DNA from 4 places in the Martinezella jaguaris genome. Region 4 is predicted to be linked to each of the others. Evidence: riboswitches for the same ligand, from Rfam matches in the RefSeq annotation. Region 4 holds a riboswitch; each other region holds the start of a gene.
What was found. A riboswitch is a leader RNA that binds a small molecule or an ion and turns the genes downstream of it on or off. The one in region 4 is predicted to bind thiamine pyrophosphate.
Positions count from the first base shown of each region.

Region 1: linked by a shared signal. The riboswitch ahead of thiM (hydroxyethylthiazole kinase) and the one ahead of CCGE525_RS19675 (YkoF family thiamine/hydroxymethylpyrimidine-binding protein) in region 4 are both predicted to bind thiamine pyrophosphate.
Region 2: linked by a shared signal. The riboswitch ahead of thiC (phosphomethylpyrimidine synthase ThiC) and the one ahead of CCGE525_RS19675 (YkoF family thiamine/hydroxymethylpyrimidine-binding protein) in region 4 are both predicted to bind thiamine pyrophosphate.
Region 3: linked by a shared signal. The riboswitch ahead of thiB (thiamine ABC transporter substrate binding subunit) and the one ahead of CCGE525_RS19675 (YkoF family thiamine/hydroxymethylpyrimidine-binding protein) in region 4 are both predicted to bind thiamine pyrophosphate.

Region 1 covers NZ_CP032695.1:1,460,006-1,467,907, reverse strand. Annotated here, with positions in the region: gene CCGE525_RS29095 (hypothetical protein) at 1-70, opposite strand, end outside; gene CCGE525_RS29090 (DUF1127 domain-containing protein) at 632-778, opposite strand; gene CCGE525_RS29085 (ester cyclase) at 946-1,347, opposite strand; gene CCGE525_RS29080 (ParA family protein) at 1,672-2,391, shown strand; gene CCGE525_RS29075 (MDR family MFS transporter) at 2,702-4,180, shown strand; TPP riboswitch at 4,304-4,400, shown strand; gene thiM (hydroxyethylthiazole kinase) at 4,450-5,253, shown strand; gene thiE (thiamine phosphate synthase) at 5,250-5,885, shown strand; gene thiD (bifunctional hydroxymethylpyrimidine kinase/phosphomethylpyrimidine kinase) at 5,882-6,703, shown strand; gene CCGE525_RS29055 (hypothetical protein) at 6,673-6,858, shown strand; gene CCGE525_RS29050 (sigma-70 family RNA polymerase sigma factor) at 6,863-7,720, opposite strand.
Region 2 covers NZ_CP032696.1:172,178-180,079, reverse strand. Annotated here, with positions in the region: gene hemN (oxygen-independent coproporphyrinogen III oxidase) at 1-898, shown strand, start outside; gene CCGE525_RS34965 (hypothetical protein) at 1,072-1,296, opposite strand; gene CCGE525_RS34960 (thiamine phosphate synthase) at 1,523-2,134, opposite strand; gene CCGE525_RS34955 (thiazole synthase) at 2,131-2,904, opposite strand; gene thiS (sulfur carrier protein ThiS) at 2,907-3,104, opposite strand; gene thiO (glycine oxidase ThiO) at 3,104-4,075, opposite strand; gene thiC (phosphomethylpyrimidine synthase ThiC) at 4,077-5,903, opposite strand; TPP riboswitch at 5,996-6,107, opposite strand; gene CCGE525_RS34935 (OmpW/AlkL family protein) at 6,301-6,981, opposite strand; gene ccoS (cbb3-type cytochrome oxidase assembly protein CcoS) at 7,402-7,563, opposite strand; gene CCGE525_RS34925 (cation-translocating P-type ATPase) at 7,560-7,902, opposite strand, start outside.
Region 3 covers NZ_CP032694.1:4,388,907-4,396,808, forward strand. Annotated here, with positions in the region: gene CCGE525_RS21325 (efflux RND transporter periplasmic adaptor subunit) at 1-687, opposite strand, end outside; gene CCGE525_RS21330 (ABC-F family ATP-binding cassette domain-containing protein) at 1,111-2,940, opposite strand; gene CCGE525_RS21335 (thiamine diphosphokinase) at 2,943-3,596, opposite strand; gene CCGE525_RS21340 (MarR family winged helix-turn-helix transcriptional regulator) at 3,662-4,189, opposite strand; gene CCGE525_RS21345 (MDR family MFS transporter) at 4,404-5,939, shown strand; TPP riboswitch at 6,008-6,124, shown strand; gene thiB (thiamine ABC transporter substrate binding subunit) at 6,177-7,205, shown strand; gene thiP (thiamine/thiamine pyrophosphate ABC transporter permease ThiP) at 7,213-7,902, shown strand, end outside.
Region 4 covers NZ_CP032694.1:4,032,830-4,040,731, forward strand. Annotated here, with positions in the region: gene CCGE525_RS19645 (squalene cyclase) at 1-963, shown strand, start outside; gene CCGE525_RS19655 (hemerythrin domain-containing protein) at 1,205-1,912, opposite strand; gene CCGE525_RS19660 (hypothetical protein) at 2,080-2,556, shown strand; gene CCGE525_RS19665 (GAF domain-containing protein) at 2,553-3,899, shown strand; gene CCGE525_RS19670 (arylsulfatase) at 4,472-6,079, shown strand; TPP riboswitch at 6,237-6,351, shown strand; gene CCGE525_RS19675 (YkoF family thiamine/hydroxymethylpyrimidine-binding protein) at 6,342-6,950, shown strand; gene CCGE525_RS19680 (ABC transporter permease) at 6,967-7,773, shown strand; gene CCGE525_RS19685 (ABC transporter ATP-binding protein) at 7,800-7,902, shown strand, end outside.

The sequences.
Region 1 (7,902 bases), on a different replicon from region 4:
TCCCTGCCGACGGAGCCACTTTGTTGCTCGAGGAGGAGCCGAGCGCGCGGTCGTCAAAGGTCTTCAGCATGCAGGAGCGTTCCTCTTATGGTCCTGTTGTCGAAGCGCTTTAAAGCGCCCCGTTGTCCACTTAACCCGTGGGATGGTTTCGGGCATGGAATATTAAGACGGATAAGATGGAGCGAAGCTGACTTGCCGATTGGGCCTCGCCACGTCATGGCGGCACCGGGAACCGATCAATCGAGTTCGTTGACTTTTCCGAAGCTCAAAACGAAAAAGCCTGCCGCGGGAGGAGGTGCGGCAGGCTTTCGAAAAGAACCGAACGGCAGCTGGGAGGAGGAGTGCTGCCATTCCCGCAGACGACCTTGGGAGGAGGATAAGGGCGCCTGCATCACGAAGGGGTGCGGGAGGAGTGCACCGCTTCGATGGTCCTGATAATATCGCCAATTTGCTCAGTTCATAGGCATTTCTTTGCAGGGCAGGCATGCGTTATGCGAAAAGCGGGAGGCTTTTTCGGGCTTGCCTTGTCTTGGACTACCGAGACCGCCAACCGAGAACGCAAAAACAAAAGCGCCCGCTCGGGAGGAAGCAGGCGCTGGCGAAAAGTCGAAATTTGAGGCGTTATGAGCCGTTAGCGAGCAATCGCCCCGCGGGCAACATTGCGGATATCAGCACGACCGATACCGAGGTCATCCAGTTCGCGAGTGGACATACGGCCCAGTTCGGCGACCGTCTGACGGTACTTGCGCCAGTTGTTGAAAGAGCGTGCTACATTCATGATGATCCCCTTTCCTTGGGCATTCGAAGCCGAGCTGCCATCCGTGGCGCTCCATTCGCTTCGATGACGTTTATATAATATGCGGCCCTCGATTGTTGCAGCGCTAAGGCTTCACTGCACCCATGCGCCCGTTGCATGGGTTTTTCCTGACGGCATGTTGCCCAGCTTTATGAGCTCAGGACCCAGAGCTGAGCTTCGATCGCGGCCTTATCGATAACCGACCATACCTGCTCAATCTTTTCTCCCTGAAATTGATAGAACACATTCTCGGCAAAGGAGACTGTCTTTCCGTTTACATCAAGGCCTAGAAACTTTCCCTGTGGCGTACAATCAAAGCTTAGCCGGCTCGCCACATATGGCGGATCTGAAATCAGCAGATCGATGTTGAAATAAAGGTCTGGAATTTCATGAAAATCGCGCTCCAGCATCTCGCGATAACCTGATAGTCCGATCCGCTGACCGTTGTAGCGCACGTCGTCATGAACAAACTGCGCCAGCTTCGGCCAGTCCTGCTTGTTCAGGCAGGCAATATAGTCTCGGTAGAGGTGGGAGAGCTTGGCTCCAATCATCGCAATTGCCCCAGTGCCTCTGCGACAAATTAGGACAGACGAATTCCGTAGCCAAGAATAATCCCCGAAATTGCCCAGGGTCCAGGCATTCGCCGCCGCCACACATGAAGCTTCGCGCAGTGGCGGCGGCATGAAAAATGAAAGCTCTCAAGAGCTCTGCATTGCCCGCGTTTCGGTCAAAAGTCGAGTTACGGAAACAGCGTCACACAAGGTTGGGTCTGCACCTTTTTCATCGTCTCTAGAATATCTTGCGCTGGCACTGTGCTCATCAGGCTGCTGGCCGTGGATTACTGTTCCTTATCACTATATCTACGAGGTTAAACGATGCCCATTATCACCTTTGCGAATACAAAAGGCGGCGCCGGCAAGACGACCGTTGCCCTCGTCCTTGCCACTGAGCTTGCCCGCCGCGGTCTTCGGGTCGCGCTGCTGGATGCCGACCCGCAGCAATGGATGAGCCGCTGGCATCGTTTGTCCGGTGCTTCCGCGAATTTCGATATCGTTGTCGACGTTAGCGACGACACGATCGAGAAGCAGATCAAGGATATCAAGAAGCGCACCGACTATATCATCGTCGACCTCCCAGGCGGCCTCAATCCGCTGCTCGCCAAGGCCATCGGCCTATCGGACCATATCATGGTTCCCGTCCAGGGCTGCGCAATGGACGCCGTCGGTGGCGCTCAAGTGCTGGAAATCCTCAAGCAACTAGCGGCGCAATGCGACATCCGCATCCCGCACTCCGTCGTTCTGACGCGCATCAACTCGATCATCACCACCCGCTCGCTGCTGACCGTCAAGATGCTGCTGGCCGAACAGCAGGTCCATGTCCTGGATACGCCGTTGATCGAGCGGGCCGCTTACCGCGATATGTTCAATACCGGCGGCACGATTTATTCGATGGACCCCACCCGCGTCAGCAATCTCGACAAGGCGCAGGTGAACGCGCAGATGTTCGCTGACGAGATCCTTCGTCTTGTCCCGGCGAAGATCGCGCGAACGAAGGCGACAAAAAAATCGCCCGCAACAGCCAAGCGTGCCGCCTGATCCAGTTTAGTCTATAGGGCGTGATGCCTGTCGACCGTTGAGCGGCGCGCTGCGCCCTCGCCTCCTCGTGCGATCTCATGGGTCCGAACATAGCCATGAAAACATCTTAAGGGTTGACCTTGGTCAACCCTTTCCCATTCTTGGCCGTAAGTGATTATCGAGAATTGCAATCGCACAAGTTGCTCTGCCAGCCGACGGTGCAGAAATAATTCGCTGCACGTGTCGTAATTTCATGCAGCCGTTCGTCATAGTGACGAAAGACGTCAAGCAATTCACCGTTCCCTTCCCGAATTCAAGCCAAGGCAAAACCATGAAGCCCGATACTCAGACTATTGCCGATGCGGAGCAGGATATCCCCGCCGTGGAAGACCATGGCGCCCGCAATAAACTCGTTATCGCCCTGCTGTTGGTGTCGGCTTTTGTTGTCATTCTGAACGAAACCATCATGGGTGTAGCGCTGCCCCATCTGATGGCCGATCTCAATATCACCGCCAGCGCCGCTCAATGGCTCACCACAGCATTCATGCTGACCATGGCCGTCGTCATCCCGATTACCGGCTATTTGCTTCAGCGGCTCAATACGCGGCCGGTATTCATTCTCGCCATGTCGCTGTTCAGCGCCGGTACGCTTATTTCGGCACTGGCGCCGGGCTTCGCCGTGCTGGTCCTCGGACGGATCGTGCAGGCCTCGGGCACGGCGATCATGATGCCGCTGTTGATGACGACGGTGATGACCTTGGTGCCGCCGGAATCCCGCGGCCGAACCATGGGCAATATCTCTGTCGTCATTTCGGTGGCGCCGGCCATCGGGCCGACGATTTCCGGCTTGATCCTTTCGACGCTCGAATGGCGCTGGCTGTTCCTCCTGGTGTTGCCGATCGCGCTCAGCGCATTGGCGCTCGGCACCTTGCGGATGAGGAATGTGACTACTCCAACCACCGCGCCGATCGATATCCTTTCAATCGTTCTCTCCGCCATCGGCTTCGGTGGTTTCGTCTATGGCCTCAGCGGCCTCGGCGAAGCGGCTCTTCATCCGCCGGCGGTGTCGCCATGGTTTCCGCTATTGACGGGTGCTGTTGTCATTGCGGTTTTTGTATTGCGTCAGTTGCGGTTGCAGAGACAGGATCGAGCATTGCTCGACCTGCGCACCTTGACCACGAAGACATTCACGATCTCAATGGTCATGATGGCCATCCTGATGATGTCGATGTTCGGCGTCTTCATCCTGCTGCCCATCTATCTGCAAAACGTGCTGGGACTATCGACGCTGCAAACCGGGCTGTTGTTACTGCCCGGTGGGTTGATTATGGGCCTTTGCGCGCCGAGGGTCGGGCACCTCTTCGACAAATACGGTCCAGCGCCGCTGATCATTCCTGGCGCGATCATGCTGAGTGTGGTCATGGGCGGATTGGTTTTCATACAACAGGATACGCCGTTCTGGATGCTGCTGATTGCCCATATCGTGCTCAGCATTGGCCTGGCACTGATGTTCACGCCGCTGTTCACCGTCAGCCTGGGATCGCTGCCGCCAAACCTCTATTCGCACGGCAGCGCCATGCTCGGCGCGACCCAACAAGTCGCCGGCGCCGCCGGCACAGCATTGTTCGTCGCAATCATGACCCTGCGAGCCGCCAGCCTCTCCGCCAGCGGCGCCAGTGTCGCCGCGGCAACAACCGGGGGCATCAAGGCGGCATTTCTCTGCGGGATGATCATCTCGTTGGGAGCGATCGCAGCAGCCTTCTTCATCAGGAAACCGGAACACGGGCCGGATACGGCACGCCACCATTAGACAAAATGATGTGTCCGCCATGCCTTCGCGTTTTTGAATTCAGGCATCCGACCCTCCGCAAACTCGATCGTCTCGCGACGATTTTTTGATGACAGGGCGGCCTTTCTCTGCGAAAAGGATCGTGATGAGAGACAGGGGCGCCCGTCACATGACGGGCTGAGAAGTACCCTTTGAACCTGAACCAGATAATGCTGGCGTAGGGAGTCGCTCGGGGTCCTGCAAGCTGCATCGTCACCCCTATGCGTCTCGCCCCGCCCGAAAGGAGCGATATGCAAAACCAGACCACTCCCGGCGCTCTGCTCACGGCCATGCGGGCGAATCCTCCGCTGGTGCAATGCATTACCAACTTTGTCGCGATGAACATCGCCGCCAATGTGATGCTGGCCGCCGGAGCGTCTCCCGCGATGGTGCATGCCGAAGAGGAAGCCGGCGAGTTCGCCGAGATCTCCGGCGCATTGACGATCAATATCGGCACCTTGTCCACCGACTGGATGGCCGGCATGGTATCGGCCGCGCAGTCGGCGACAAAGGCGGGCAAACCCTGGGTTCTTGATCCCGTCGCCCATTACGCAACGTCCTTCAGGCGTAAGGCGGTGGCAGAATTGCTGGAGCTCAATCCGGCTGTTATCCGCGGCAATGCGTCTGAAATCATTGCATTGGCCGGCGGAGCAAGCCGTGGCCAGGGCGTCGACAGCCGCGATCCCGTCGAATTGGCCGAGGAGGCCGCGATCCTGCTTGCCCGGAAATATCGGTCCGTCGTCGCGGTCACCGGCGCCACGGATTTCGTCACCGATGGCAACAGAGCGGTGCGCATAAACGGTGGATCGCCGCTGATGCCGCAGGTGACCGCACTCGGCTGCGCACTGACCTGCCTCGTCGGTGCATTCGCGGCGACAAGACCGCAAGACCCGTTCGATGCTTCGGTCGCAGCACTGGCCGCTTTCGCGGTCGCGGGCGAACGGACGGGCCGCGAAGCGGTCGGGCCTGGCTCCTTCTCCTGGCGTTTCCTTGACGCACTGGCCGCCCTCGATGAGAAGGCGATCGACCGGGAAGCGCGGATCACCCCGGCATGAAAAGCTTCGATCTTTCCCTCTACCTCGTTCTCGATCCGGTGCTCTGCGCCGGTATCGGCATGGTGGAAACCGCACGTGCCGCCGTCGCCGGTGGTGCCACCATCGTACAGTTGCGCGACAAGCATGCCTCGACCTCGCATATGATCGAAACGGGCCGTGCGCTGAAGCAGGCGCTGGCTGGCACGAAGGCACGCCTCGTCATCAATGACGATGTCGACGCCGCCATCGCAATCGAAGCCGATGGTCTGCATATCGGCCAGGATGACATGGATGCCCGCGCTGCACGTCGATTGATTGGGCCCGACATGATCCTCGGCCTCTCCGTGGAAACGGAAGCGCTAGCAGCGGCCATCGATCCCGGCATTGTCGATTACGCCGGCATCGGGCCTGTTTTTGCGACTCCGACCAAACCTGACCATAAACAGCCGATCGGCTTCGCGGGTCTGGCCCGCATGGTCGATCTCTGCCCCGTTCCTTCCGTCGCGATCGGTGGCCTGAAGGCCGAGCATGCAGCCGATACCCTCCTGGCTGGAGCCGACGGCCTTGCCGTCGTTTCCGCCATATGCGGCACGCCGGACCCGCAGGCTGCGGCAGCCGACATAGCGAGAGCCATCAGAAAGGCGCGCCCATGATCCGAAACGTTCTTTCTATCGCCGGCTCCGACCCCTCCGGCGGCGCCGGTATTCAGGCGGACCTGAAGGCATTTTCAGCACGTGGCGTCTATGGCATGGCGGCCCTAACTGCGCTGACGGCCCAGAACACGCAAGGCGTTTCCGGCGTCCACCCCGTTCCTCCGCAATTCGTCGCACAGCAGATCAAAGCCATCTTTGCCGATGTGCGCGTCGATGCGGTCAAGATCGGCATGATTGCGAATGCGCCAATCGCCGAAGCCGTCGCCGATGCGCTCGCTCCACATCGAAATGTTCCCGTCGTGCTCGACCCGGTGATGATCGCCAAGGGCGGAGCAGCGCTTCTCGCCGCCGACGCCGTCGACGTTCTGATTAACCGGCTTCTTCCGCTGGCCACGTTGCTGACGCCAAACCTGCCGGAGGCAGCCGCACTTCTGCACGAACCTGTTGCCGAAAATCGCGAGACGATGGCCCGGCAGGCGGAAGCCCTGGCAAAGCTCGGTCCGCTGGCCGTCCTGGTCAAGGGCGGGCATCTTGCGGGCGACGAAAGCCCGGACGTGCTTGCAAGCCCGGAAGGTTTGACCTGGTTCGAAGCTGACCGCGTTCCGACCAGGAACACGCATGGAACCGGCTGCACCCTCTCCAGCGCTTTGGCAGCCGAGATCTCCAAAGGCTCCGCGCTAAGGGACGCCGTCACCACGGCCAAGCAGTATCTCGCGGGTGCGGTTGCAGCTGCCGACTCGCTGTCGGTCGGTACCGGCCATGGGCCGGTTCAACATTTCTACGAGCTTTGGCCGCACGGAAAAGCACATTCGGCCTGACCCTGCCTTTCGACGAACAGGTTGTCTCCGACGCCGGCGGCGGTTTCGGTACGGCGATCGCAGCCGCCTTCGCCCCTGACGACACGAAGGATGAAATCGCAGTCGGCCGCCATTGGCTGGCATTCGACGATCCGCGGCTAGAACCTCGACCATAGCTACTCAGCCTAACCGCACCCAATCTATGGCTTCGAGCACATAGGGAGCGAACAAGAAATCGCGGATCTCGATGATCCGGCTTTCCGACCAGCCGACCAGGATAAAATGCGCAGGTCTTTCCATCGGGCCAGTGCTGTCGAAGACCAGCATGGCCGGCAGCCCTTCAACCGCGCCCAAAGCGAAGCGCCATTTCGTCTCTTCGGCATAGCGCGTGAAATAGAGGCCAATCTTGTCGCGCCCTTCCCATTGCAGCCGGTTCACCAGATCGAGCTTCACGTCATCGGCGAGCATGGCGCGGATTGCGTCGAAATCGCCGCTGCGAAACAGATCGACATAAGCGGTGATTTTCTGCCGGTCAGAATCGGACATCAGCGGCAGCCGGGTGTCTTCTGGCGCCTGCGCGAGTTGCCGTAGCGCGGCTCGCCCGCGCTGAAGCGCCGATTTGGCAGCGGCCGGAGAGCATTCGGCGATGCCCGCGATCTCTTCGACCGAATGACCCAGAACATCCTTGAGGATCACCGCGCAGCGCTGAAGTTCCGGCAACCGCAGAAATGTCTGAAAGCTGAATGCGACGATGTCCGCCTCGGCCATGGGCGCCGCTTCGACATCTTCGGTGAGCGGAACGATCGTGCTCCGGGACCTGGCGCGCAGGAAATCGCGGCTCGCATTGTGGGCGATGCGAAACAGCCAGCCCTCGAGATTATCCACGCCGGCGCCATCAGCTCGCGCGTGAAGGGCCTTGACCAGCGTGTCCTGCAAGACATCCTCGCCATTGACCGCCGATCCCGTCATGCGCGCGCAGTAGCGATGAAGGCGTGGCCGCAGCGCTTTCAGACGATCTTCGAATTCGTCGGTGTTCATGTAATCGGGACCTACAACGCTTCCGCGCTCTGTTCCGTTCGGCATTGGTCACAAATGTCGATGAGAATCTTCGACAAGATGGCCGGTTGTGACAGAAATGGCGAGTGGCTGCTTTCCAATGTGTGGATAATTGTCTTGCCGCCGATGGCGCTGTCAACCGTCGCGATCCCGCATGTATAAGC
Region 2 (7,902 bases), on a different replicon from region 4:
GACGGTTCTCGGAGAAGCGGGGATACACCGAGCAAGCGTCGGAGTGCAGACCTTCGATCCAGTGGTGCAGAAGGCGATCAACCGTATCCAAAACATTGAACAGACGATGCAGGCGGTTTCTCACCTGCGTCGGGCGGGCGTCGATAGCATCAATTTCGATCTTGTGTATGGCCTGCCACACCAGACGGTCAAATCCTGCATCGAGACGACCAAGGCCGCAATCGAGATGTGTCCTGACCGTTTCGCAGTCTTCGGCTATGCGCACGTACCTTCCTTCAAAAAGCATCAGCGACTGATCGACGAAGTCGCGCTCGCCGACGCGGAAAGCCGCATTGCCCAGGCAGAGGCAATCGCGGAAAACCTTCTTGCAGCCGGCTATCGCCGCATTGGGATCGACCATTTCGCTCGGCCAGGCGACAGTCTGGCGATTGCGCAGGCAAACGGACAACTGCACCGCAACTTTCAGGGCTATACGACCGACGCATGTGAAACGCTCATCGGGTTCGGTGCGTCGGCGATTGGCCGCATGGCAGGCGGCTACGTTCAGAATGAGATACACCCCGGTCGCTATGCGAAGCGGATTGTATCCGGGCGTTTGGCCATAACGAAAGGCTACCGCTCGTCGGCCGAGGATCGACTGCGGGCAAGCGTCATCGAGCGCCTGATGTGCGACTTCCAAGTCGACGTCCCGGCGTTGGCTGCTGTACAGGGCTTGGAGTCCGGCGCACTTCTCGACGGTAATGTCAGGCTTGCCATGCTAGAGGCCGACGGAATTCTTGAAAACACGGGCGGCGTTATTCGTTTGCGGGAAGAAGGGCGATTCCTGATCCGCGCCGTTGCCGCCGCTTTCGATTCGTACCTGCTGCAATCGGCGCGGAACTACAGCAAGACGGCTTAAAGTTCTTCTCTGCACTGCCGGAATCATACCGGGGTAAGGGGCGGGAGCGGCTTCGACGTGTCAGTTATATCGCCGGGAAGCCGCTTGGTTTCTAAGCGGCTTGCCGGGGCCGGACGAAGAGTTGTTGGCAGCCATCTTGCGCTCGCACCAACGAACGCGGATGGAACCGAAAACTAATTTGCCGCAACTCTTCGAGCGAGGGCCATCACATATTCATCTGCGATATCTGCCAAGGTCAAAGCGACCTCGGATTCCTTCCAACCGGCGGCAACAGCCGTTAGCACGAACTCTCGAAATGCCCCGGTCAGTACCTCCTCGCGCTCGACAACGCGATAGGGGTCATTCGCGGCGTGCTGAGGGGCGCTGATCTTTATTGTTGTCGGTCGGATAGGTGTCATTGAGACGTCCCCCTGAAGGTATGACTTATTGCAGATTTGTCCTGCACCTCTGTCTTAACTGCATCGCTATTATGCTTCTTTTCTAAAAGGTTAGGCGGGGTGTGTCGTTAGCCATGCATCCGGGAATTTGCCGGAGCGTCCATTTTTGCAATTGCTGGTTCGAAATTCTTCGCTTTAGGTGTGGGGGCGGTGTCCCGACGCTGCGGCCACAAACGCCGGATGACGTTCACGGGTACCTCAAGGTCTTGGTTGTTGCGATCCATTCCCTGGTTTTCTGTTCCGGATTCTCGCTCAAGACAATATCGGTTACGACCGCCGCACTATCGGCCCCATTTTCGAACACGCCGGCAATGCGCTCCACGGTCAGTCCACCAATGGCGACAAGCGGCAGCCGGCCGATGCGGCTCTTCCAGTCGCGGATCCGGTCGAGCCCCTGCGGCGCCCAGGCCATGGCCTTGAGAATGGTCGGATAGATCGGTCCGAGGGCGATGTAGTCGGGTTCGGCGGCAAGCGCCGTCGCCAACTCCGCCTCGTCATGTGTCGATAACCCCAGTTTCAGTCCGGCGGCGCGAATGGCAGAAAGATCGGCGGCGGCAAGATCCTCCTGGCCGAGATGGACGAAATCGCAGCCCTCTTCGATCGCGAGCTGCCAATAGTCGTTGACGATCAACTGGCATCCGTGCGCCGCACAGACTGCTTTTGCCCGCCGGATATCTATGCGTATATCCGATAGCGCCCGTTCCTTGACGCGCAGTTGCACGAGTTTGACACCAAACGGCACCAGCCTTTCGATCCAGGCGGCACTGTCGACGATCAGATAGAAGGGATCGAGCTTCACGCGAAAACCGCCTTTCCGATTACGGGTGTCGACGGAACCGCCATGTCGCGCGGCTCCAGCATGCCGGCGCCGAATGCCTGGTGGCCGGCCTCAATGGCCTTGGCGAAGGCTTCCGCCATGGTGGCGGGATCGCCGGCGCCGGCAACCGCGGTGTTGAGAAGGACCGCATCGAAACCCAGCTCCATCACCGTCGTTGCATGCGACGGGCGGCCGATGCCCGCGTCGACGATCAGCGGCACATCTGGAAAATGCGCGCGCATGGATCGAAGGGCGGAAAGATTGAGCGGCCCCGCCGCGGTGCCGATCGGCGCGCACCAGGGCATCAACACCTTGCATCCCGCCTCCAGCAGGCGCTCGGCCACGACCAAGTCGTCAGTCGTATAGGGAAAGACCTCAAAGCCATCGCTTGCGAGAATGCGGGTCGCTTCCACCAGCGCGAAGACATCCGGCTGCAGCGTATCGTGATTGCCGATCACCTCCAGCTTGATCCAGTTGGTCTGAAACACCTCGCGCGCCATCTTGGCCGTCAGCACGGCCTCGGATACGCCATGGCAGCCGGCGGTGTTGGGAAGAACGCTGACGCCGAGCGCCCGGATCATGTCGAAAAATGCGCCGCCATTGCGTCCACCGGCCATTTCACGCCGCAGTGACACGGTGACAATCTCCGTCCTGGATCGCCTGACGGCCTCGGCCAGGACGGCCGGCGAGGGATAACGCGCAGTGCCGAGAAGGAGTCGCGATCCAATCTGGGTTCCGTAGAGATCAAGCATGGTCAGCCTCCCTGCATCGGGGTCAGGATTTCGATCCTGTCATTGTCGTTCAGAAGGTGATCGTCGCGATCCTCGCGATGAACGAGTTCGCCGTTGACGGCGGTCGCCAGCCACTCGCCCTCATAGGCGAGCGCGGCCAGAAGCTGCGAAAGTGTGGTTGCGGCAATCGTCTCGGGTTCACCGTTTATGATCAGGCGCATCAGCGGCTCCTTTGCTTCGTTGGCCCGGAAAAGACCATGTCCGCAGCTTCAGCCGCCATGGTCGGTGCCAGTAAAAAACCGTGGCGATAAAAACCATTGAGGAAGATGACATTGGCCTCCCGCATTACGCGGGGAAGGTTGTCTGGAAAGGCCGGGCGTATGCCTGTGCCAGTTTCGACGATGGTGGCATCGGCGAAAGCGGGATGCAGCGCATAGGCGGCGTTCAGCAGCTCCATCAGCGAGCGGGCGGTGATCTGCCCTTGGAAGTCCGTTTCAATCATTGTCGCGCCGACCAAGAACAGGCCCTTGCCGCGCGGCACGATATAGACCGGAAAACGCGGATGCAGCAGGCGGACAGGCCGCGCAAGGGCGACTTCCTCCGTCTGCAGATAGAGCATCTCGCCCCGCACACCGCGCAACTCCCGGCTTTTGCCGATGCGCGCGGCCCCGGTGCAATCGACGATGCCAGGGAACTCGCGGTCATCCGCGATTTCATTGACGAAGGTCACACCCTTCACCAACAAATCCGCTTTCAGTGAACGTAGCGCCTCGCGCGCGTCCAGATGGGCTTCCTGCGGAAAGAACAGGCCTTGCCGGAAGCGAACGGCAAGCCAAGGCTCGAGGACGGGGATTTCGTCTTCGTCAACCCAACGATAACCCGTCGTGCGGCTAGCGAATCGCTTCAGCTCGCTTTGATCCCGGTTCGGCGCGACGACAAGCGTGCCGTTGCGAACGACTTTGCCCGGCAAAATCGCTTCCCATCGGTCGGCGGAATCCCGACCGCGTTCGAGCACGGCCTCATCGGCGCTTTCCCGCTCGCACCATGGCGCCAGCATGCCGCCGGCGAGCCAGGAGGCTGCCCGGTCGAAATTCTGGCTGGGATCTACGATTGTGACCTCAGCACCGCGGGTATGCAGTTCGTGAGCCACCGTGAGGCCGGCGACACCGGCTCCTTTGACGAGGATACGCATGTCACTCGGCCGGATGTGCGGTTTCATCGATCGGCATGTAGAGGTCGCCGCCCTCCCGGTATTTCGCGGCCATCGCTTCCAGCCCCTCCTTCTGCGCCTCGGCGCGGATGTCGTGCGAAATCCTCATCGAACAGAATTTCGGGCCACACATCGAGCAAAAATGCGCAACCTTATGGGCTTCCTTTGGCAGGGTTTCGTCATGGAAGCTGCGGGCGGTATCGGGATCGAGCGACAGGTTGAACTGGTCCTCCCAGCGGAATTCGAAGCGGGCACGCGACAATGCATCGTCGCGGATACGGGCGGCTGGGTGACCCTTAGCGAGATCTGCCGCATGGGCGGCGATCTTGTAGGTGATGACGCCGGTCTTGACGTCGTTGCGGTCGGGCAGGCCAAGATGCTCCTTCGGGGTGACGTAGCAGAGCATGGCAGTACCGAACCAGCCGATCATCGCCGCACCGATGCCCGAGGTGATGTGATCGTAGCCCGGCGCGATATCCGTCGTCAGCGGCCCAAGCGTGTAGAAGGGCGCCTCGCCACAGACGGCGAGCTGCTTGTCCATGTTTTCCTTGATCTTGTGCATCGGTACATGGCCGGGCCCTTCGATCATCACCTGGCAATCCCTGGCCCAAGCGATCTTCGTCAGTTCGCCCAGCGTCTCGAGTTCGGCGAACTGCGCGGCGTCGTTGGCATCGGCGATCGAGCCGGGGCGCAGGCCGTCGCCGAGCGAGAAGGAGACGTCATAGGCGCGGCAGATGTCGCAGATATCCTCGAAATGCTCGTAAAGGAAGCTCTCGCGATGATGATGGAGACACCACTTTGCCATGATCGAACCGCCGCGCGAGACGATGCCGGTTACGCGATTGACGGTCAGCGGGATGTAATGCAGTCGTACGCCAGCATGGATAGTGAAATAGTCGACGCCCTGCTCGGCCTGTTCGATCAGCGTGTCACGATAGACCTCCCAGGTGAGGTTCTCGGCAATGCCATCCACCTTCTCCAGCGCCTGATAGAGCGGCACGGTGCCGATCGGCAGCGGCGAGTTGCGGATGATCCATTCGCGGATGTTGTGGATGTTGCGGCCGGTCGAAAGATCCATCACGGTATCGGCGCCCCAGCGGGCGGCCCAGACCATCTTTTCGACCTCTTCCGCCATCGAGGAAGTAACGGCGGAATTGCCGATATTGGCGTTGATCTTCACCAGGAAATTCCGGCCGATGATCATCGGCTCGCTTTCCGGGTGATTGATATTGGCCGGGATGATCGCCCGGCCGACGGCAACCTCCTGGCGGACGAATTCCGGCGTCACATGATCCGGAATATGGGCGCCGAAACTCTCGCCGTCGCGAATCAAGGCCTCGGCTTTCGCCTTGCGGCCGAGATTTTCGCGGATGGCGATGAACTCCATTTCCGGCGTGATGATGCCGGCCCGCGCATAGGCAAGTTGGGTCACTGCCTTGCCGTCTCTGGCCCGCAGCGGTTGGCGTCGCCCTGGGAATTGCGGCGTCAGCCGCTCGCCGCTAACAAAACCGTTGTCCTCGGGGCGCACATGGCGGCCTTCATAGGCTTCGACATCGCCGCGAGTAAGCACCCAGTCGCGACGGAGCTGCGGCAGGCCTTGCTCGATGCGGATATCTGCCGCTTGGACAGTATAGGGACCGGAGGAATCATAGACGACGACCGGCGGCTCGCCCGAGGTCGGATGGACGCTGATCTCGCGCATCGGTACGCGGATGTCGGTGTGTATGTCTCCCGGAATGTAGATCTTGCGTGACGCCGGCAGCGGGCCGGTGGTGACGGTCGGGGTGAGGTTGTTTGCGGCAATGGTCATGGTTTGAGGCTCCAAGTTGCAGTTGGAGACCCAGTCAATCAGCCGGAATGATGGAAAGACGCCGGCATGGAACCCACGCGGGAATCCGAAGCCTTCGAGCGCTTGCACCGTCCCTACGCCAGTATGAACTGGATCAGGTTCAACGGGTCACTGCGCACGCTAGCAGTATCTCAGCCCCTTGCCGGGACCCCCCTGGTGAATAGGAAGATGCTAATGCTTGCCAGATGAAGCTGTCAAGCCGGCAGCGATCTGCGTTGATTGGTCCTGCATGCTCTCCATTTGACGAACCTTTCGGGAGGCGTGGTAGAAGCTGCTGCCTGCAATGTCGTTCTTGACCATATCGCAAGCGCTTCTTCTATCGCAAAAGGGGTTGCTGGTCGCCCAGAAGCTTCATCGACTAGAAACGATAGGTCACGCCGGCGCCGAGCAGCCATGGATCGAGCTTAGCCTTGCCACTGACGCCAGCGCCACCGACATTGGCATCGAAATCAGGCCTCAGGAATATTTTTTTCGCGTCGAAGTTCATGCCCCAATGGTCGTCGATCATATAGTCGAAGCCAGCCTGCAGGGCGACACCGAATGTGTTTTTGACATCGAGGCTGCGCGCAGTTTTTCCTGACTGGTTGTAGAAGACCGTGTAGTTGACGCCGGCGCCGACATAAGGCCGAAAAGCGCCAAGCTCGGTGAAATGGTATTGTAACGTGAGCGTTGGCGGCAGCAGCCAGGTCTTGCCAATCTCGCCAAGCGCTGAAATCGAGCCGCCGCCATGGACCTTGGCGTAAGTGGTACCGAGGATGAGTTCCGCAGCGATATTCTCGGTGAAGAAATACGAGATATCGAATTCTGGTATGATCGTGTCCGAGAAGGAAAGATCCGAACCCGGCAATCCGTCGACGCGTCCAGAATCGGTGGTGACCACACCAAGCGCCCGCAGCCGCATCTGCCATGGGCTTCGGTTCGCCACCGCGCGGATGGGAGCCTTAGCTTGTGGTGTCGGCAGATCGGCAGCTTCTGCAGTGCTAACGGCAACCAATGCTGCGGCAGCGACGATGGCACGTGCGATGTCGTTGGAAGTCATCCTTGTCTCCTTCGATCCGAAATTCGTTCAGTCGAGGAGCAGTAGCATCGGCTGGCTCGCCATGATTTGAGGCGGCTCAACTAAAGGAGATTAGTCTGTTTATCGCGGACAAACCCGCTCCTTCTGTGGCAGTTTCGCAACAATAAGACACGTGAAAAGGTGCTTGCTGCGGCGAATTTGGCGCAACAGTAGCAAGGACGGCGGGAAAGCCCTTTTGCTGCGGCTTGACGGTATACTTTCGTGTTTGGCATGAGACGAGATCGACTATTCCCAGGCGATCGGAAAGCCGCGGGCAACATCAACCCGGTTTCGGCTGGTCATTGCGGAAGCAGGCTGTTCGAGCGGGACCGTCGGTGATTCGCAGCGCTTGCGAAACCAAGGCAATTTTATTCCTTGTCAACTGTGCTTGCTATTCTCGTTTTATTGCTCCTCATCGGGTGCATCACCCTCATTCCCTAGAATGCGCCAGGAAGCGCCTTCCAAATCGTCATACTGCCCGCTCTCAAGCGACCACAGAAATGCTCCAATGCCAAGCGCACCCATGAACAAAGCAAGCGGGATCAAATAGATCAGCACGCTCATGAAATGGAGACCTCCTTCTGCGGGGCGGGATCGGCAGCACGAGCCTCGCATACCAACCGAACTCGCCACCCATTCAGGCGCAATGTATTCGTCACGACTATCAGCGAAGAGCAGGACATTGCGATGGCTGCGACAAGCGGCGTGGCATGGCCCGCGATGGCGATGGGAACAGCGAGCAAGTTATAACCGATGGCAAGTGCGAAGTTCTGTCGGATCAAGGTAGTTGCTGTTCGCGCAAGTGAGATTGCTTCGGGAACCGCGTCGAGCCGGTCGTTAAGGAATACGAGGTCCGCAGCCTGCCGGCCGATGTCGGAAGCGGTCGCGGGCGCCATCGACACA
Region 3 (7,902 bases), 360 kb from region 4:
GGCGCTGCCGTTCTTGCGCGCCTCGTCGGCATAGGACAGCAGCCGGCGTTCGTCGACGTCGAAATAGAAATCGATCGGATCGAGCGCGACGATCGTCGTCAACACCGTCTGATCCGCCTGGACGAGGTTGCCGACGGAAATCAGGCGTCGGTCGATACGACCACCGAGCGGCGCGGTGATCTTGGTATATTCCATGTCGAGCGAGGCGCGATCGACAGCCGCCTGCGCGCCGCGGACATTTGCCTGCGCCGAGATCAGGTCGCGGCGGCGATCGTCGAGATTGGACGCGGAGAGACTGCCGGTGCCCGCCAATGCCTGCGTCCGCTGAAATTGCGCATCGGCGTTCGTGAGCGTCGACTTCGCGACTTCCAGGGAAGCCGTGGCTTCATTCAGTGCGTTGACGTAGGGCCGCTGGTCGATGACGAAGAGCAGGTCTCCCTGCTTCACCATTGTACCGTCCTGAAAATGCACTTCCTGCAGATAGCCGCCGATGCGCGAGCGGACGGAGACCTCGTCGACCGCCTGGAAGCGGCCGATGAATTCATCGCTATCGATCACGTCCCGGACGATGGGCTTGGCGACCGTCACGGGTGCCGCGGGCGGCGCACTCTGCGCCAGCGCCTGAGCCCCCGTAAGAACAGTAATTGCACAGCTCAATAAAGCGACACGCGCCAGCGTCATCGGCATGAAGGACCCCCTAAACAATAGATCACCCACGGCAAAACTGCCGCGTTAAGCGTTCGTCATGTCTGCCTGCAGCCTTCCGCGAAGGACCTGCCACCGCCGATAACGGATTCCGGCCAGGTCTCTTCGGACTTCCCAAATGCGTCGCGGATGACTGACGATCCGCGACGTCCTCCAGCTCTAGAGCGCCGCGTTCGCTTGAACGTACAAAGGTCGCTCTGGACTTTTAGCCTGTAGCATCTTGTTCGCCTGAAGGGTGATTTCACCCGAAAGCATGATACTCCAGTCTGGCACTTTCAACACAATGTATAAACAGTTTATCGATTTCGACAACAGGGAATAGCTGCAGCGTGTCGGCTGCAACTATTTGTTTTTTTTAATATACCGATAGCGATGAAGGGTTGATGACACGGTATGGACCGGTCCTCACCCTTCAAGCTCTTCCCGCAGAATCTCGAGTTCCAACCATTCCTCTTCCATCTTGGTCAGGCCGTCGCGCAGCTTTTCCATTTCGGCGGCGAGGCGGTTGAAGCTCGCCGGATCCTTGGCGAAGAGGTTGGGATCGGCCATTTTCCTTTCGCGAGCGGCGATATCAGCCTCGGCCTTCGCCATCTCCTTCGGCAGGTTCTCCAAAGCGAATTTCTGCTTGTAGGAGAGCTTGCCCTTGCCCTTCGAAGGCTCGGCAGCCGCTACCGACGTTTCTGCGGCCCTCGGCTTCTCGGCCGTCTTTTCAGCGCGCCGGCGTTCTTCGATCGCGCCCTTGCGCTGAGCGAGCATGTCGGAATAACCGCCGGCATATTCGATCCAACGACCGTCGGGCTCCTCGGGATTGGCTGGAGCGATCGTCGAGGTCACGGTGCGGTCGAGGAAGTCGCGGTCGTGGCTGACGAGGATAACGGTGCCATTGAAGCCGGCGACAATCTCCTGAAGCAAATCCAGCGTCTCGATATCGAGATCGTTGGTCGGTTCGTCGAGGATCAGGAGATTGGTCGGCCGCGACAGGATGCGGGCCAGCATCAGCCGGGCGCGCTCACCACCGGAAAGATTCTTGATCGGCGTACGCGCCTGCTCCGGCTGGAAGAGGAACTCCTTCATATAGCCGGTGACATGCCGTTGCTCGCCATTGACCAGCAGGTTTTCGCCGCGGCCATCGGTCAGATAGTTGGCGAGCGTATCCTCCGGATTAAGGTCTTCGCGCTTCTGGTCGAGCGTGGCAATCTCCAGATTGGTGCCGAGCTTGACCGTACCGTTGTCCGGCGCCAATTGACCGGTCAACATCTTCAGCAATGTCGTCTTGCCGGCGCCGTTCGGACCGACAAGGCCGATGCTATCGCCACGATGCACACGGATCGAAAACGGCGCGACGATGAGACGCTCGTCATAAGTTTTGGTGATCTTGTCAGCCTCTATCACCAGCTTGCCGCTCTCCTGCGCGTCGGCGGCAGCCGCCTGCACAGTGCCCTGCGGCCCCTTGTGGCCGCGATGGCGCGCGCGCATGTCCTGCAATTCTCCAAGGCGGCGCATGTTGCGCTTGCGCCGCGCGGTCACGCCGTAGCGCAACCAATGCTCTTCGCGTTCGATCGCCTTGCCGAGCTTGTGCTGTTCCAGCTCTTCGGCCTCCAGCACTTGGTCGCGCCAGGCTTCGAAAAACGCAAAGCCGCGATCGAGCCGCCGCGACGTGCCGCGATCGAGCCAGACGGTCGCCGTCGATACTTTTTCCAGGAAGCGACGGTCGTGCGAGATGAGCACCAGGGCGCTGCGGCTCTTCTGCAGCTCGCCTTCCAGCCATTCGATGGTCGGCAGGTCCAGATGGTTGGTCGGCTCGTCCAGCAGCAAGATATCCGGCTCCGGTGCCAGAACGCGGGCCAGAGCCGCGCGGCGGGCCTCACCACCCGAAAGGTTTTTCGGATCTTCCTCGCCGGTCAGGCCAAGATGGGAGAGCAGATAGGTGACGCGATAGGGATCGTCGCCCGGTCCGAGCCCGGCTTCGGCATAGGCGGCGACGGTCTTGTAATCGGCGAAATCCGGTGCCTGTTCAAGATAACGCACCGTCGACGACGGATGGCGGAAGACTTCGCCGGATTGCGCCTCGACGAGACCGGCGGCGATCTTCAGGAGAGTCGACTTGCCCGAACCATTGCGGCCGACAAGGCAGATCTTGTCGCCCGGCTCCACCTGCAGCCCGGCGCCGGCCAGGAGCGGCGCGCCACCGAAGCTCAGGAAGATGTCGTCAAGTTTCAGGATGGGAGGGGCCAAGATCAGACTCCACTGAGATCATAGGGGCGGGCAAGGACGATGGCCCTGCCGCTGCCGAGCGAAAGGCGCACAGGACCTTCCGCCACATTGGAAATGGTGCGCGATGCGCCAAAGGGCAGATGGAAATCGCGCAAGGGATAGCGGGCGTTGTGAATGAAGAGACCCGTCAGATCGCTGAAGCCGAGAATCGAAAACAGCGAGCCGGCCGGCAATGCCAGTTCCAGATCGCCCGGCAGCAGCGGCACGGCCTCTTCGTCGCCGGAGGTCAGCAGGACGTCAAAACCTTTTTCAGCGAGTTGAATGCCATAGAGCAGATGCTGGATCGCGTGATCAGAACGCTCGCCACCCATGGCCCCGGCAAGGATCAACCGTTTCGCGCCGCGGTCGATCGCTTCCGATATGGCAATCTCGCCATCCGTCGCCGCCTTTGCCGCCGGATAGGGCTGCTTGGGCACATCCGGGAACGCGCCCAGCAGATCCTCCGGCGTCGAGTCGAAATCGCCGACCCAGAGCTCGGGCGCCGCGTTGAGCACCACGGCATGACGCATGCCGCCATCCGCTGCGATGAAACGGCTGCCGGCCGTGGCGGCACGCAGCCGGTCCGTCAAGCGAAGCTCGCCGCCGAGAAGGATGGTGAAGGTGGTGGATTGGCTCATGTGCCAAGCCCATAGCGCAAAGACGCATCACTAGGGAAGAGCGCTGTTTAGCGCCCGACCGGCATTCAGCCGTCGGTGTCCTTGAGACGCGTCTGAAAAGCATGTTCATAGCCGCCGATAAAACGGTCGAACAACCGCGAAAAGGCCTCGACATCCTCGGCCGACCAATCAGCCACGATGCTCTCGATCAAGGCGAATTTCTGCGCTTGGATCTCGGCGAGCAACCTCTGGCCGAGTGCGGTCAGCACAACGATGATGCGGCGCGCATCCGCCTGCGACGCCTTGCGACGCAGCACGCCGCGGGTGACCATCTCAGCGACGATACGGCTTGCCCGCGACGGATCGATACGCAAGATCTCGGCAATCGTCCCGACCGTGACTTCGCCGGACCCTTCCGCGCGCCTCACGGTATCGATGACGTCGAGATGCGAAAGCTCCAGGCCCGGCGCGACATTCTGGATGGCAAGCCGGCCGATCATGCGGCGGCCCGTCATCACGCGCATGCGCGTCATAACTTGCCCGATACGCAACAGGTTTTCATCTTCAGGCAATGGCGAGGCTTCAACTTCTCGTGTGTTCGTTGCTGTTGTCATCATTCCAACATATCAGAGACGGAGAAGAATTAAAATATGCAAACAGCATTCGTTTGTCATTGACAATTATATGCTGATAGCACATATGTTGTCGCGAAACATCCGCTTTCGAATAATTGCCCGAAAGCGCCATGTTCCGCATTCAGGAACCGGGGCGTTCCCATGCGTTCGATCGAACGCGTAGCGTTCCGGGCAAGCTCGGATTTCTCGTTCCATGGATATGCAAACTACGCCCGCGCCACTCGTGGCGGACCACCGCCGCAGGCTTATTCTCTTCTTTTTCCTGATGACCGCCATGTTCATGGCAACACTGGACAACCAGATCGTATCGACGGCGTTGCCAACCATCGTCGGGGAATTTGGGCATCTGGAACGCTTCGGCTGGATCGGCTCCGCTTATCTGCTCGCTCTGTCCGCCTCCATGCCGGTGTACGGCAAGCTCGGCGACCTCTTCGGCCGCAAATATGTGATGATGGCCGCAATCGCCATCTTCACCATCGGCTCGACCGTCTGCGGCCTTGCGATTTCGATGAACACGCTGATCGCCGCCCGCGTCCTGCAGGGCCTTGGCGGTGGCGGCATCCTGGTGTCGATCTTCGCGGTCAACGCGGATCTGTTCGAGCCTCGGGAACGCGCCCGCTATCAAAGCTATTCCAGCCTGGTGCTGATGGCCTCCGGCGCCATCGGCCCCGTTCTGGGCGGCACGATGAGCGACCTCTTCGGCTGGCGCTCGATCTTCCTCGTCAACGTGCCGATCGGCTTCGTCGTCCTCGCCGGCCTCGCCTTCATGCTGCCTTACCGCAAGCCGGCCCGCCGGCCGAAAATCGATTACGCCGGCGCGATCCTCCTTGCGCTGACCACCACCAGCATCGTGCTCGCCGCCGACGGCACTGAGCTCTTCGGTTCGCTGCTCGCGCCGCAATGCCTCGGCATCATCGCTTTTGGCGTGTTGTGTGCGCTGGCCTGGGTCTTCGTCGAACGCCGGGCGTCGGAGCCGATCGTGCCGCTAACGCTGTTCCGCAACCCGACCTTCGGCCTGCTCCTGATCATTTCGGTCACCAGTGGCGCGGTCGCCATCGGCATGGTCAACTACTTCGCGCTCTTCCTGCAGACGACCACCGGCCTGTCGCCGTCGATGGCCGGCCTGCTGTTCATCCTGTTGACGGGCGGTATCGTCTGCGGCTCGCTCTCGGCCGGCCGGCTGATCTCGATGAGGGGCCGCTACAAGCCCTTCGCCATCGCCAGCGCCGCCTGCAGCACCATTGCTTTCGTCACGCTGGCGCAGGTTCATGCCGGCACGCCGATCGTTTTCATCGGCGCCCTGATGCTGCTGCACGGCATCGGCATCGGTCTGGCGCAGCAGGTCCCGGTCATCGGCGTGCAGAACGCCGCCGCCAGCCGTGACGTCGGTGCCGCCACCGGCGCCGTGACGCTTTCGCGCATGGGCGGCGCCTCGATCGCCATTTCCATTTACGGCGCCATCATCGCCGCCAAGCTCGGCAATGTCGGCGTCTCCATTCCCGGCGTCACCAATATCGAGGAACTGACGCCGAAGATGATGGCCGCCTTGCCGGATGCCACGCGCGAAGGCGTTGCCAATGCCTATGCCAGCGCCTTCAGTCCGCTGTTCATGACGGCCGCCGCCATCTGCTTCCTCGGCCTGCTGACCTCCATTGCGCTGAGGAATGTGCAACTGCCCAACGCTGCCAAGAAACTCGACAGCTCGGCCGCCGCCCACGCGGCCGAGTAAGACACGAACCCTGCAATCGACAGGGGAATCCCCCCTTGTCATCCTTCCGTCACAGGACTAAACCTTCCGACGCTCTAACGGGGTGCCTTATGTCTTGGAAGACATCTGGCTGAGAGGCCTTCACCAGCCAACCCGCGGAACCTGATCCGGCTAACACCGGCGGAGGGATTAGACGCGTGACGAAATCATGGCGCCCTTTCCCGCTCGAGACGAAACTAACGAGGAGGAGGCGCTGTCATGCCCAATAGATCGCTGTTATCACTGTTTGCCGGCCTGGTTCTCGCCGCCGGTGCTACGCTTTTTGCCGCGCACGGCGCCGAAGCCGCTGACAAGACGCTCACGATCTACACCTATGAAAGCTTCACCGCCGACTGGGGTCCGGGCGCCAAAGTCAAGGCCGCTTTCGAGAAGACCTGCGGCTGCACGGTCAATTACGTCAGCGTCACCGACGGCGTGGCCCTGCTCTCCCGCCTGAAGCTGGAGGGCGCGGGCACCAAGGCAGACATCGTTCTCGGCCTCGACACCAATCTCGTCGACGAGGCCAAGGACACCGGCCTGTTCGATGCCAGCGGCATCGACACATCGGGCCTGAAGGTCCCCGGCGATTTCAAGGATGACGTCTTCGTTCCCTACGATTTCGGTCATTTTGCCGTGGTCTACGACACGCAGGCGATCAAGAACCCTCCGAAGAGCATGAAGGATCTGGTCGAAGGTGATCCGTCACAGAAGATCGTCATCGAGGACCCGCGCACATCGACGCCGGGCCTCGGGCTGCTGCTCTGGGTCAAGTCCGTCTATGGCGACAAGGCGGCGGATGCCTGGACGAAGCTGAAGGGTCGCATCCTGACCGTGACGCCCGGCTGGTCGGAAGCCTATGACCTCTTCACCAAGGGTGAGGCACCGATGGTGCTCTCCTATACGACGTCGCCGGCCTATCACATGATCACCGACAAGACTGACCGTTATCAGGCAGCAGCCTTCTCCGAGGGCCATTACATCCAGATCGAAGTGGCCGGCCTGATCAAATCCTCGCCGAACAAGGAGCTTGCCCGCGACTTCCTGAAGTTCATGGTCTCCCCGGGCTTCCAGGATACGATCCCAACCAACAACTGGATGATGCCGGCCGCGGCCACTTCCGAGCCTCTGCCGGATGCCTTCAGCAAGCTGGTCGTTCCGTCGAAGACCTTCCTGATGAGCCCCGACGTGGTCGATAAGAACCGCAAGGCCTGGATCGACGAATGGCTGGCGGCCACCAGCACGAACTGACATCGGGATGATACTGACGGCATCCGAGAGAAGACGTGCCATTGCCGGCGGGGCATTCGGTCTCGCCGGCATTGCGCTTTTCATCGGCCTTGCCATCGTGACCTTGCTTTCGGCCGGCATCGTATCTACCGGCGGCAATCCGCTCACCGATCCCTATCTTCTGCGCGTGCTGCGCTTCACGCTGCTCCAGGCAACGCTGTCCACCCTTCTTTCCGTTGTCCTCGCAATTCCGGTCGCCCGCGCTCTGGCGCGGCAGCCCCGCTTTCCCGGCCGGCTCTGGCTGATTCGGCTGATGGCCGTGCCCATGGGCCTGCCGGTGCTGATTGGCGCGCTTGGCCTGCTTGGCATTTGGGGACGCCAGGGCATCTTCAACCAGGCGCTCACGGGCCTCGGTCTGTCGCAGCCGGTCAGCATCTATGGGCTGACGGGCATCCTGCTGGCGCACGTCTTCTTCAACCTGCCACTGGCGGCCCGTCTGATGCTTGCCGGGCTGGAACGCGTGCCGGCGGAATATTGGCTGATGGCCGGCGGGCTCGGCATGCGTCCGACCTCTGTCTTCCGCTTTATCGAATGGCCAATGCTGCGCGGCCTCATCCCCGGCATATCGGGTCTGATCTTCATGCTCTGCGCCACCAGTTTCACGCTGGTGCTGATCCTCGGCGGCGGCCCGGCCGCCACTACGCTCGAGGTGGCAATT
Region 4 (7,902 bases):
TCCGGCGCGGTAATCGACTGGCTTCTCAACTCTGACCCATCGATCCGATGGCAGGTGATGCGCGACCTGCTCGACGCCCCGGAAGCAGAGTGGATGGCGGAGCGGGCCAAAGTGGAGACCGAGGGCTGGGGAGCCAGGCTTCTTTCTTATCAGGACGCAGACGGGCAATGGGCAGGCGGCGCCTTCTTGCCACGCAACTTCGACTCTCGGGAGTGGCATGAACATGGTCAGCCGTGGACAGCCACGAGCTTCTCGTTGTCGCAGCTTCGGGAGTTTGGTCTCGATCCATCATCGGAGCGGGCAAAACGAACTGTCCAATTGATCGGTGCAAACTCGCGGTGGGATGAAGGCGGCCAGCCTTACTGGGACGGCGAAGTCGAAGAATGCATCAATGGCCGGACCGTTGCCGACGGTGCCTATTTCGGGATCGATGTCTCATCCATCGTCGACAGGCTCGTGGGCGAACGTCTCGAAGACGGCGGCTGGAATTGTGAGAGGATCAACGGCTCGGCTCGCTCGTCCTTCGCCAGCACCGTCAATGTGCTGGAAGGGCTCCTGGAATACGAGAAGGCGACCGGGGGCACCCCTGAATCCCGAGAGGCCCGCAGATCGGGCGAAGAATATCTCTTGGAACGCAACCTCTTCCGCCGTCTCGGCACCGGCGAGCCCGCAGACGAGCGCTTTCTGCGCTTCGTGCACCCCAACCGTTGGCGCTACGACATCCTGCGTGCGCTCGACTATTTTCGCTTGGCAGCGATACGGACTAGCGCCGCTCCGGATTCGCGACTCGGCGAGGCAATCGACCATGTTCGTTCCAGACGCCTGGAAAGCGGCAGATGGCCGCTCGACTGGAGCCCGACAGGGCGAGTTTGGTTCGAGGTCGACGACGGGCGGGGCAAGCCCTCACGCTGGGTCACCCTCCGGGCGATGCGGGTGCTCAGATGGTGGGAGCTTTGGCACTGAACCGGGCTAGGAGGACCGACGCGGCCCGCGGGCGCTCTTCCTTGACGAGCGCGTCGAGACGCGCGGCGATCCCCTCACCCGCCATGGCGGAAAGCAGCATAGGGCAGCCGCGACACCAGCCACGGCGCGGACACTCGGCCGGGATGCCAGCCTCGCCCTTCGGCTTGCACATGTTTCTTCTCCGGAAATTCTTGGGCGATGCTGCAGACGGAGATTCGATCCTCCGTCCGCAGTCGCTTTCTCAGGCCACCAGCTTCAGCGCGTCGGCAAGCTGGGCGAAGTCGATGGCCGAAAGACCCGGACGGACGGCGAAATCGATGACTGCCTGGAAGATTTCCGGCGGAGCATCCTTCTTCATGGCGCCCAAGAGTGCCGCGCGCTCCGCCGGATTAATCGCCGGGATCATGATGCGCATGAAGGCCATGCTCTTTTCCGGCGGCAGGGAGGCGATGATGTCCATCTCGATGCCGAGGATTTCGTTGTCGGTGAAGTTGCGCCACAGTAGAGGGCCGGTCACAGTCTCCTCCTCGTGCATATGCGCGAAGTCGTCGGCGATATAGGCGGCAAAGGCGAGATAAAGCTTGCGGCCGCAAGCGGCCTTGTGCAGCGGCCAGGCCTTTTCCCAGGCGACGATCAGCTCTTCCAGTTCGCGGAAGGCGGTGCGATGGTCGTCGTGCTGCTCGTCCAGCGTGACGGTCGAGACCCCCTTGGCGGCGAGCGCGACATGGATGTGGTCGTCCTCGTGACTGACGTGGGAAGCGGCGAGCATCAGGTAGTTGCGCAGGTCGCCGATCAGGAAGACCGCCTCCTCAGCATTGTGAAAATCGGCGGTGGCGAGGCGTCCGAGCAGGTCGCAGCCGGCCTTGCGCAGGCCCTTGTGTATCGCGCCGTAGATGTCGTAACGGCCGTTGAGATCGGGAATGCTGGTAAGCGAGAATTCGTGGCTCATGATGGTTTCCTCTCGGTTGGCCGGCGCCTCTCCCTGTGCGCCGGGCTGATCGCCGAGAGATAGCCGAGGCCTTTCCGAGGCGCTTCCTAAAACCATCCTAAGCAATTGGGACGATTGCTAAGAATATCCTAAGTAATTATCATCCTCGCATTTCAGGGGGAAAAGCATTGCTGGGGCGGGAACTCGCAGAATTTATAGAAAGTCCCGTCATGATCTTGTTCGCGACGCGCGACGAGGCCGGCCGGCCGATGATTGGCCGCGGTTCCGGCGTACGCTTCGACCGGCAGAGCGGACGTCTACGCTTTCTCGCGTCCCGCTGCCAATGGCCGAGGGCCGTGGGCGAGGCGCTGGCCGGCCGGCCGATTGCCACGACCTACGTGCGGGCAGCCGACTACAAGGCCTGCCAGATCAAGGGGCGGATCCTGGAGGCGGGGCCGGCGGATGCCGCTTGTCGGGCGTTGGGCCAGGCCTATGTCGCAGAACAGCTCGCGCGGATGCTGGCGCTCGGCGTTACCCGGATGCAACTCTCCAGCACGCTCTCTGACCGGGAACTCGTCTGCCTGACGATCGAGCCACAAGAAATCTTCGAGCAGACGCCGGGGCCAGGCGCAGGACGCAGGCTGACGCCGGAAGCCGTCGCATGATTCCGCTCGAAAGTCTGCGGGACAGTTTCGAGGGCGTCATTCCCTCCGTCATCGCCACGACCGATGCGGACGGAATACCCAATATCTCCTATCTATCGCATGTGCATTACGTCGACGGGACGCATGTCGCGCTCTCCAATCAGTTCTTCTCCAAGACCGCCGCCAATGTGGCGCGCAACGGGTTCGCGACCGTGATGGTGGTCGACGGTTATAGCGGTCAGCAGCACGTGCTCGACCTGGTGTTCGCGCGCTCCGAGACGGAGGGCGAGATCTTCGAGCGGGTGGCGATCCATCTGGCGATCCTGGAAGCCCGGATGAGCGGGATCATGAAGCTGCGTGCCGTCGACATCTACCGGGTGGATGACTGTCGGGCCGTGCCGGCCGCCAATCCGCTGGTCGAGCCGGAGCCGCTCGTGCTGCCCGACCTGATGGGCAAGGTGGCGAGGTTGACGGCGCGGATGTCGGACTGCGGCGATCCAGAAACGCTGCTCGACGCGACGCTTGAGGGCCTCGGCGAGCTCTTCGGCTACCGGCATTCCATGGTGCTGGTGCCGGACGGCGAACGCGGCGGGCTGACGACGATCGCCAGCCGCGGCTACGACCAGTTTGGCTTTGGCGCCGAGGTTCCGCTCGGGCGCGGCATTATCGGTGTCGCAGCCGAGCGACGGCGCAATGTGCGGATCACTGACCTCAGTCGCGGCCAGCGCTACATCCAGGCGGTGCGGGCCATGGCTGGGGTCGAGGATGCGACGCCGATCCCGCTTCCGGCGCTTGACAAGCCACTCAGCCAAATCGCACTGCCGCTTGCCTCGCGAGGAAGGCTCGTCGGCGTGCTGTTTTCGGAATCGACGGAGCGGTTCACCTTCCGCCATCGCGACGAGGAGGCGCTGACCGTCATCACCGCGCATCTCGCCACCGCGCTCTCCTTCCTTTCCGAGGAACGCGAGCGGGCGGAAACAGACCGGCGCGAGAAGACGGAGGCGTCGACCGACAAGGCCGGGAGCGTGTCCGAGGGTCGCCGCATCGCCGTGCGCTTCTATCCGCGCGACGGTTCGCTGTTCGTCGACGACGACTATCTCATCCGCGGCGTGCCGGGGCGGCTGCTCCTGCATTTCCTCGAAGACTATGTGCGCACCGGCAAGCAGGACTTTCTGAACCGCGAGATCCGCCGCGACCGGCGCCTGCAACTGCCGGATTTCAAGGACAATCTGGAGACCCGCCTGATCTTGCTGCGCCGGCGACTGGAGGAAAAGGCGGGCCCGATCATGCTTGAGCGCGCCGACCGCGGCCGCCTGCGGCTCACCCTTGCCGGTTATCCCGAGATTGAGGTGATGGAAGACTGACCGCGCCCCTTTACGCCACAAATGGCCATGGGGAGTCCATGAAACTTCACTGCAACCGAGGTTTTCACACCAAAAAGTGATCGCTTCCTCGCTGGGAGCCACCCTAAAGGATAATATCGCTTTCGGAGATTCATCATTATGATGCAACCTGGGGAAATGCGATGGCGCGTAGTCATTGCTCCCGGCGGCCTTGGACCAGCTTTGCAGGGCAGTTTTCGCGGAAGCTAAAGGTGTTGTGCTAGCCCCCGCGCTTGCTTCGGTCCGATTTAGTAGTCCCACTTCCCATGCCGCTCGAACTGGGCTGACCCAATAACTTTAAGGCCGTCCTGAGGGCGAGGACCGATGACATGCAAGCAGTGACGGATGAGCAAATTGCTGCAATTTACTGAGGATGGTCACCCCGGCACTGCTTGATCCTGTTGAAGAACCGTTCGGCCAGGATTGATCGTGAAGTTCGACCCCGTTGACCGAACTGCGTCACCGAAAAACGGGAGGACCCGATCGATGAAATTCGGACACACACACTAGCGCGTGGGCTGTTGGCGGGCTTGGCCGTCACGGCGCTGTCAAACATGCCGGCTTGGGCGCAGGAGCAGAAGCGACCCAACATCATTATGTTGATGACGGACGATACCGGCTGGAACGATTTCGGCGCATATTCAGGAGGAGGCGCCGCCCTCGGCCATCCAACCCCCAACGTTGACCGCATCGCCAAGGAGGGTGCGCTGTTCACCTCCTGGTACGGCCAGGCAAGCTGCACTGCGGGCCGCTCCTCCTTTATAACCGGCCGTATTCCGATCCGCTCAGCCCTCTCGATCGTGGTGGCTCCCGGCGATGAAAATGCCATCAAGAAAGAAACCCCGACCATCGCCGAGTTCTTCAAGAAGAACGGTTACTTGACCTACTTTTCGGGCAAGTGGCATCTCGGCGACAAGCCGGAGGCCTACCCGATCGAGCACGGCTTCGATGAGATGAAGGAGTTTGCCGCCTACTATCCTGGCGTCTACACCTACGCCGACACCACCAGATACTTTCATCCCTGGTTCCCGTCCTACAATCCAGAGTTCAAGAACGCCTATTTCGACGTCGTGAACATGTATGAGTGGGAGGGTACGGCCGGTCAGCCGGCAAGGAAAGTCAGCGAAATCACCTACGACTATCTGGCGACATTCGACACAAGGCAGACAGATTCCGCGATCGATTACATCAAGGAGCACGCCAAGGACGACAAGCCCTTCTTCATGGATGTGAATTTCATGAAGATGCACAATCCAACCAATCCCAACCCGAAATTTGCCGGCAAGTCGCACCTCGGCGATTACTCGGACGCGCTGTTGGAGCTTGACGACGATATTGGGCGCGTGATGGATGAAATCCGCCTTGAGGCGCCCAACACGATCGTCATCGTGACCGCAGACAACGGTGCGTGGCAGGACGCCTATCCCGACGGAGGCACCACGCCGTTCCGTGGTGAGAAAGGCACTGCTTTTGAGGCGGGTTGGCGCGTACCGGGGCTGATGTGGTGGCCCGGACACATCCCGGCCGGCGCGAAGTACGACGAAATGATGTCGCATATCGATTGCTGGGCAACGCTCGCCAAGATGGCGGGGTTGACCCCGCCGCCGCATGGCGCATGGACCGACAACGACGGCAAGCCGATCTATTTCGACAGCATCGACAATAGCGACTACATCCTCGGGAATGCAAAGCACTCGGCCCGACGGTCGTGGGTCTACATTGACGGCGAAAACTTCATGGGCGCACGCGCGGATGTCGCAGGCGATCCAAGCAACCCCGACCTCAACATCGCGTGGAAATATTTGTGGACGGCCAAGGACACTTGGCTTGGTGCAGAGCAGGATCTCGGCGCGACTGGCGCTGTCTACAATTTAACCATGGACCCGTTCGAGAGGTATGACATGTTGTTCAACGGTGCGGTTGCATCGCGCCTTGCCGGACCCTCGCCCGGAAAATGGGCGGGACAGGACAACGGCTGGGCCGCCGCGCTGATCGTTCCTGTCGTCATGGAGTTCAACAAATCAATTGTTGATTTCCCGAGTATCAAGCGCGTGCCCGGAGGAGCTTCGACCGACTGGCGGCCCGATCTCCAGCGGCCGGACAATCCAGTGCCCTTGATCGATATGAAGCGTCCGCCCAGGGTGTCGGTCACCGGCGACTAGCGGCCGCGCTTTAAGGCACATGTAGTTGAATAGATCTGTCGCCGCTCTACTACTCGGCGGGGCAAGCTGCAGGTGGGTCGATAGCTCGACCCACCTGCAGCTTGCCGACACCTGAATATTTGTCATTGCGTTGTCAAAAGACCGGTGCTAGCTTCCGCGCCGTTCACAGGGGAGCTCCGTAAAGCCGGGGCTGAGATGTGAGGCGACATGCCTCCGGACCCTTCAAAGCTGATCTGGGTAATGCCAGCGGAGCGAGGTTAAAATGTTCTCAGGCGCGCAAGTATCCCTGTATCCCATGTCCGGCAATTTCGCCGGCATCATTTTCGACGCCATCAAGGCGCTCGACCCCTACCGTGATGCGCTTCGTATCGAAACCGACGATATTTCCACGCTTCTGGTCGGCCCGCCCGATGTGCTGCTCGCGGCCATGCGCGATCTCTTCGTCTTTGCCGCACGCTCCGGCGAACATTGCGTGCTCTCGGCCGCCGTCTCGCGCGGCTGCCCCGGCGAACCGGACGATCCGATTTGCGGCGTCAATCTCGGGGACGGCATCAAGGCGTCGCTTGCCGAGCGTATTGATGCGGCGCTGACCGCCGTTGCCACGACACCGGTCACAGATCAGCCGTCAGCTGCGCAATTCTCGCTGTATGTCATGGGCACCGGCGACCATATGGACGAGATCTATGGCTGCATCGACTTCCTGAAACGGTCGGGCACCTTCGATAAGGCCAAGAACTTCTCCACCAAGCTGCGGGGCGATGCCGGCGCCATCTTCGCCACCCTGCAGCAGGCCTTCGTCAATTTCGGTCCGCCCGAAGGCCATGTCACCCTGGACGTCACGGTATCCGCAAACAGCCCGACCAGAGCCTGATCAGAGCTTATCGGTCATGTCACGACGCCTGCCCGCATTTGCGCCATCTGCGCTTCCCACTGCCATTATCGGCGCCTTGTCGGCGATTGCCGCTGCCGTGGGTTTCCTGGCCCTTTGGGAACTCTATGCCGATTTCTCCGGCATCCGCCCGTCGATCCTGCCGGCGCCCTCGCGCGTTCTGGCGCAAGGCTGGATCAACCGGCAGGCGCTGATCGACAACACATGGCCAACGCTCAGCGCCACGCTCGCAGGCTTCGGCTGCTCGCTCGGCGTCGCCTTCGTCTTTTCGGTGCTAATGGACTTCGCCCGGCCGGTGCGCCGCGCGCTGTTTCCGCTCTTCGTCGTCAGCCAAACCTTGCCGTTGGTGGCGATTGCGCCACTCATCGTGCTCTGGTTCGGCTTCGGCCTAGTGCCGAAGATCCTGCTCGTCGCCCTCGTCACCTTCTTCCCGATGCTGGTGGCGTTGCTTCAGGGCTATGAGGCGACGGACAAGGATATCCACGAGTTGCTGATCTCGATGAAGGCCTCGCGCTGGCGGATATTCTTCCTGGCCCGTCTGCCTTCGGCGCTGCCCTATTTCTTCGCGGGCTTGAGGATCGCGATCACCTATGCCGTCGTCGGCGCCATCTTCGCAGAATATGCCGGCGCCGCCAAAGGGCTGGGCATCTACATTCTCAACGCAAAGAACAATTTTCGCCCCGATCTCGTGCTCGCCGCGGTCTTCGTCAGCGCCGGCCTGACGCTCGCACTATTTGCGATCACCGTTCTGCTCGGCCATCTGGCGATGCCCTGGCGCCATAGCGAAAGGCCGACATCGCCATGACACTACAAGCAATGGCCTTACAGGCAATGACCGCGCACAGATTGGAATTCCGTGGGATATCCAAATCCTTCGGCACCATGACCGTACTGGACGACATCTCGCTCACCGTCAACGACGGCGAATTCGTTA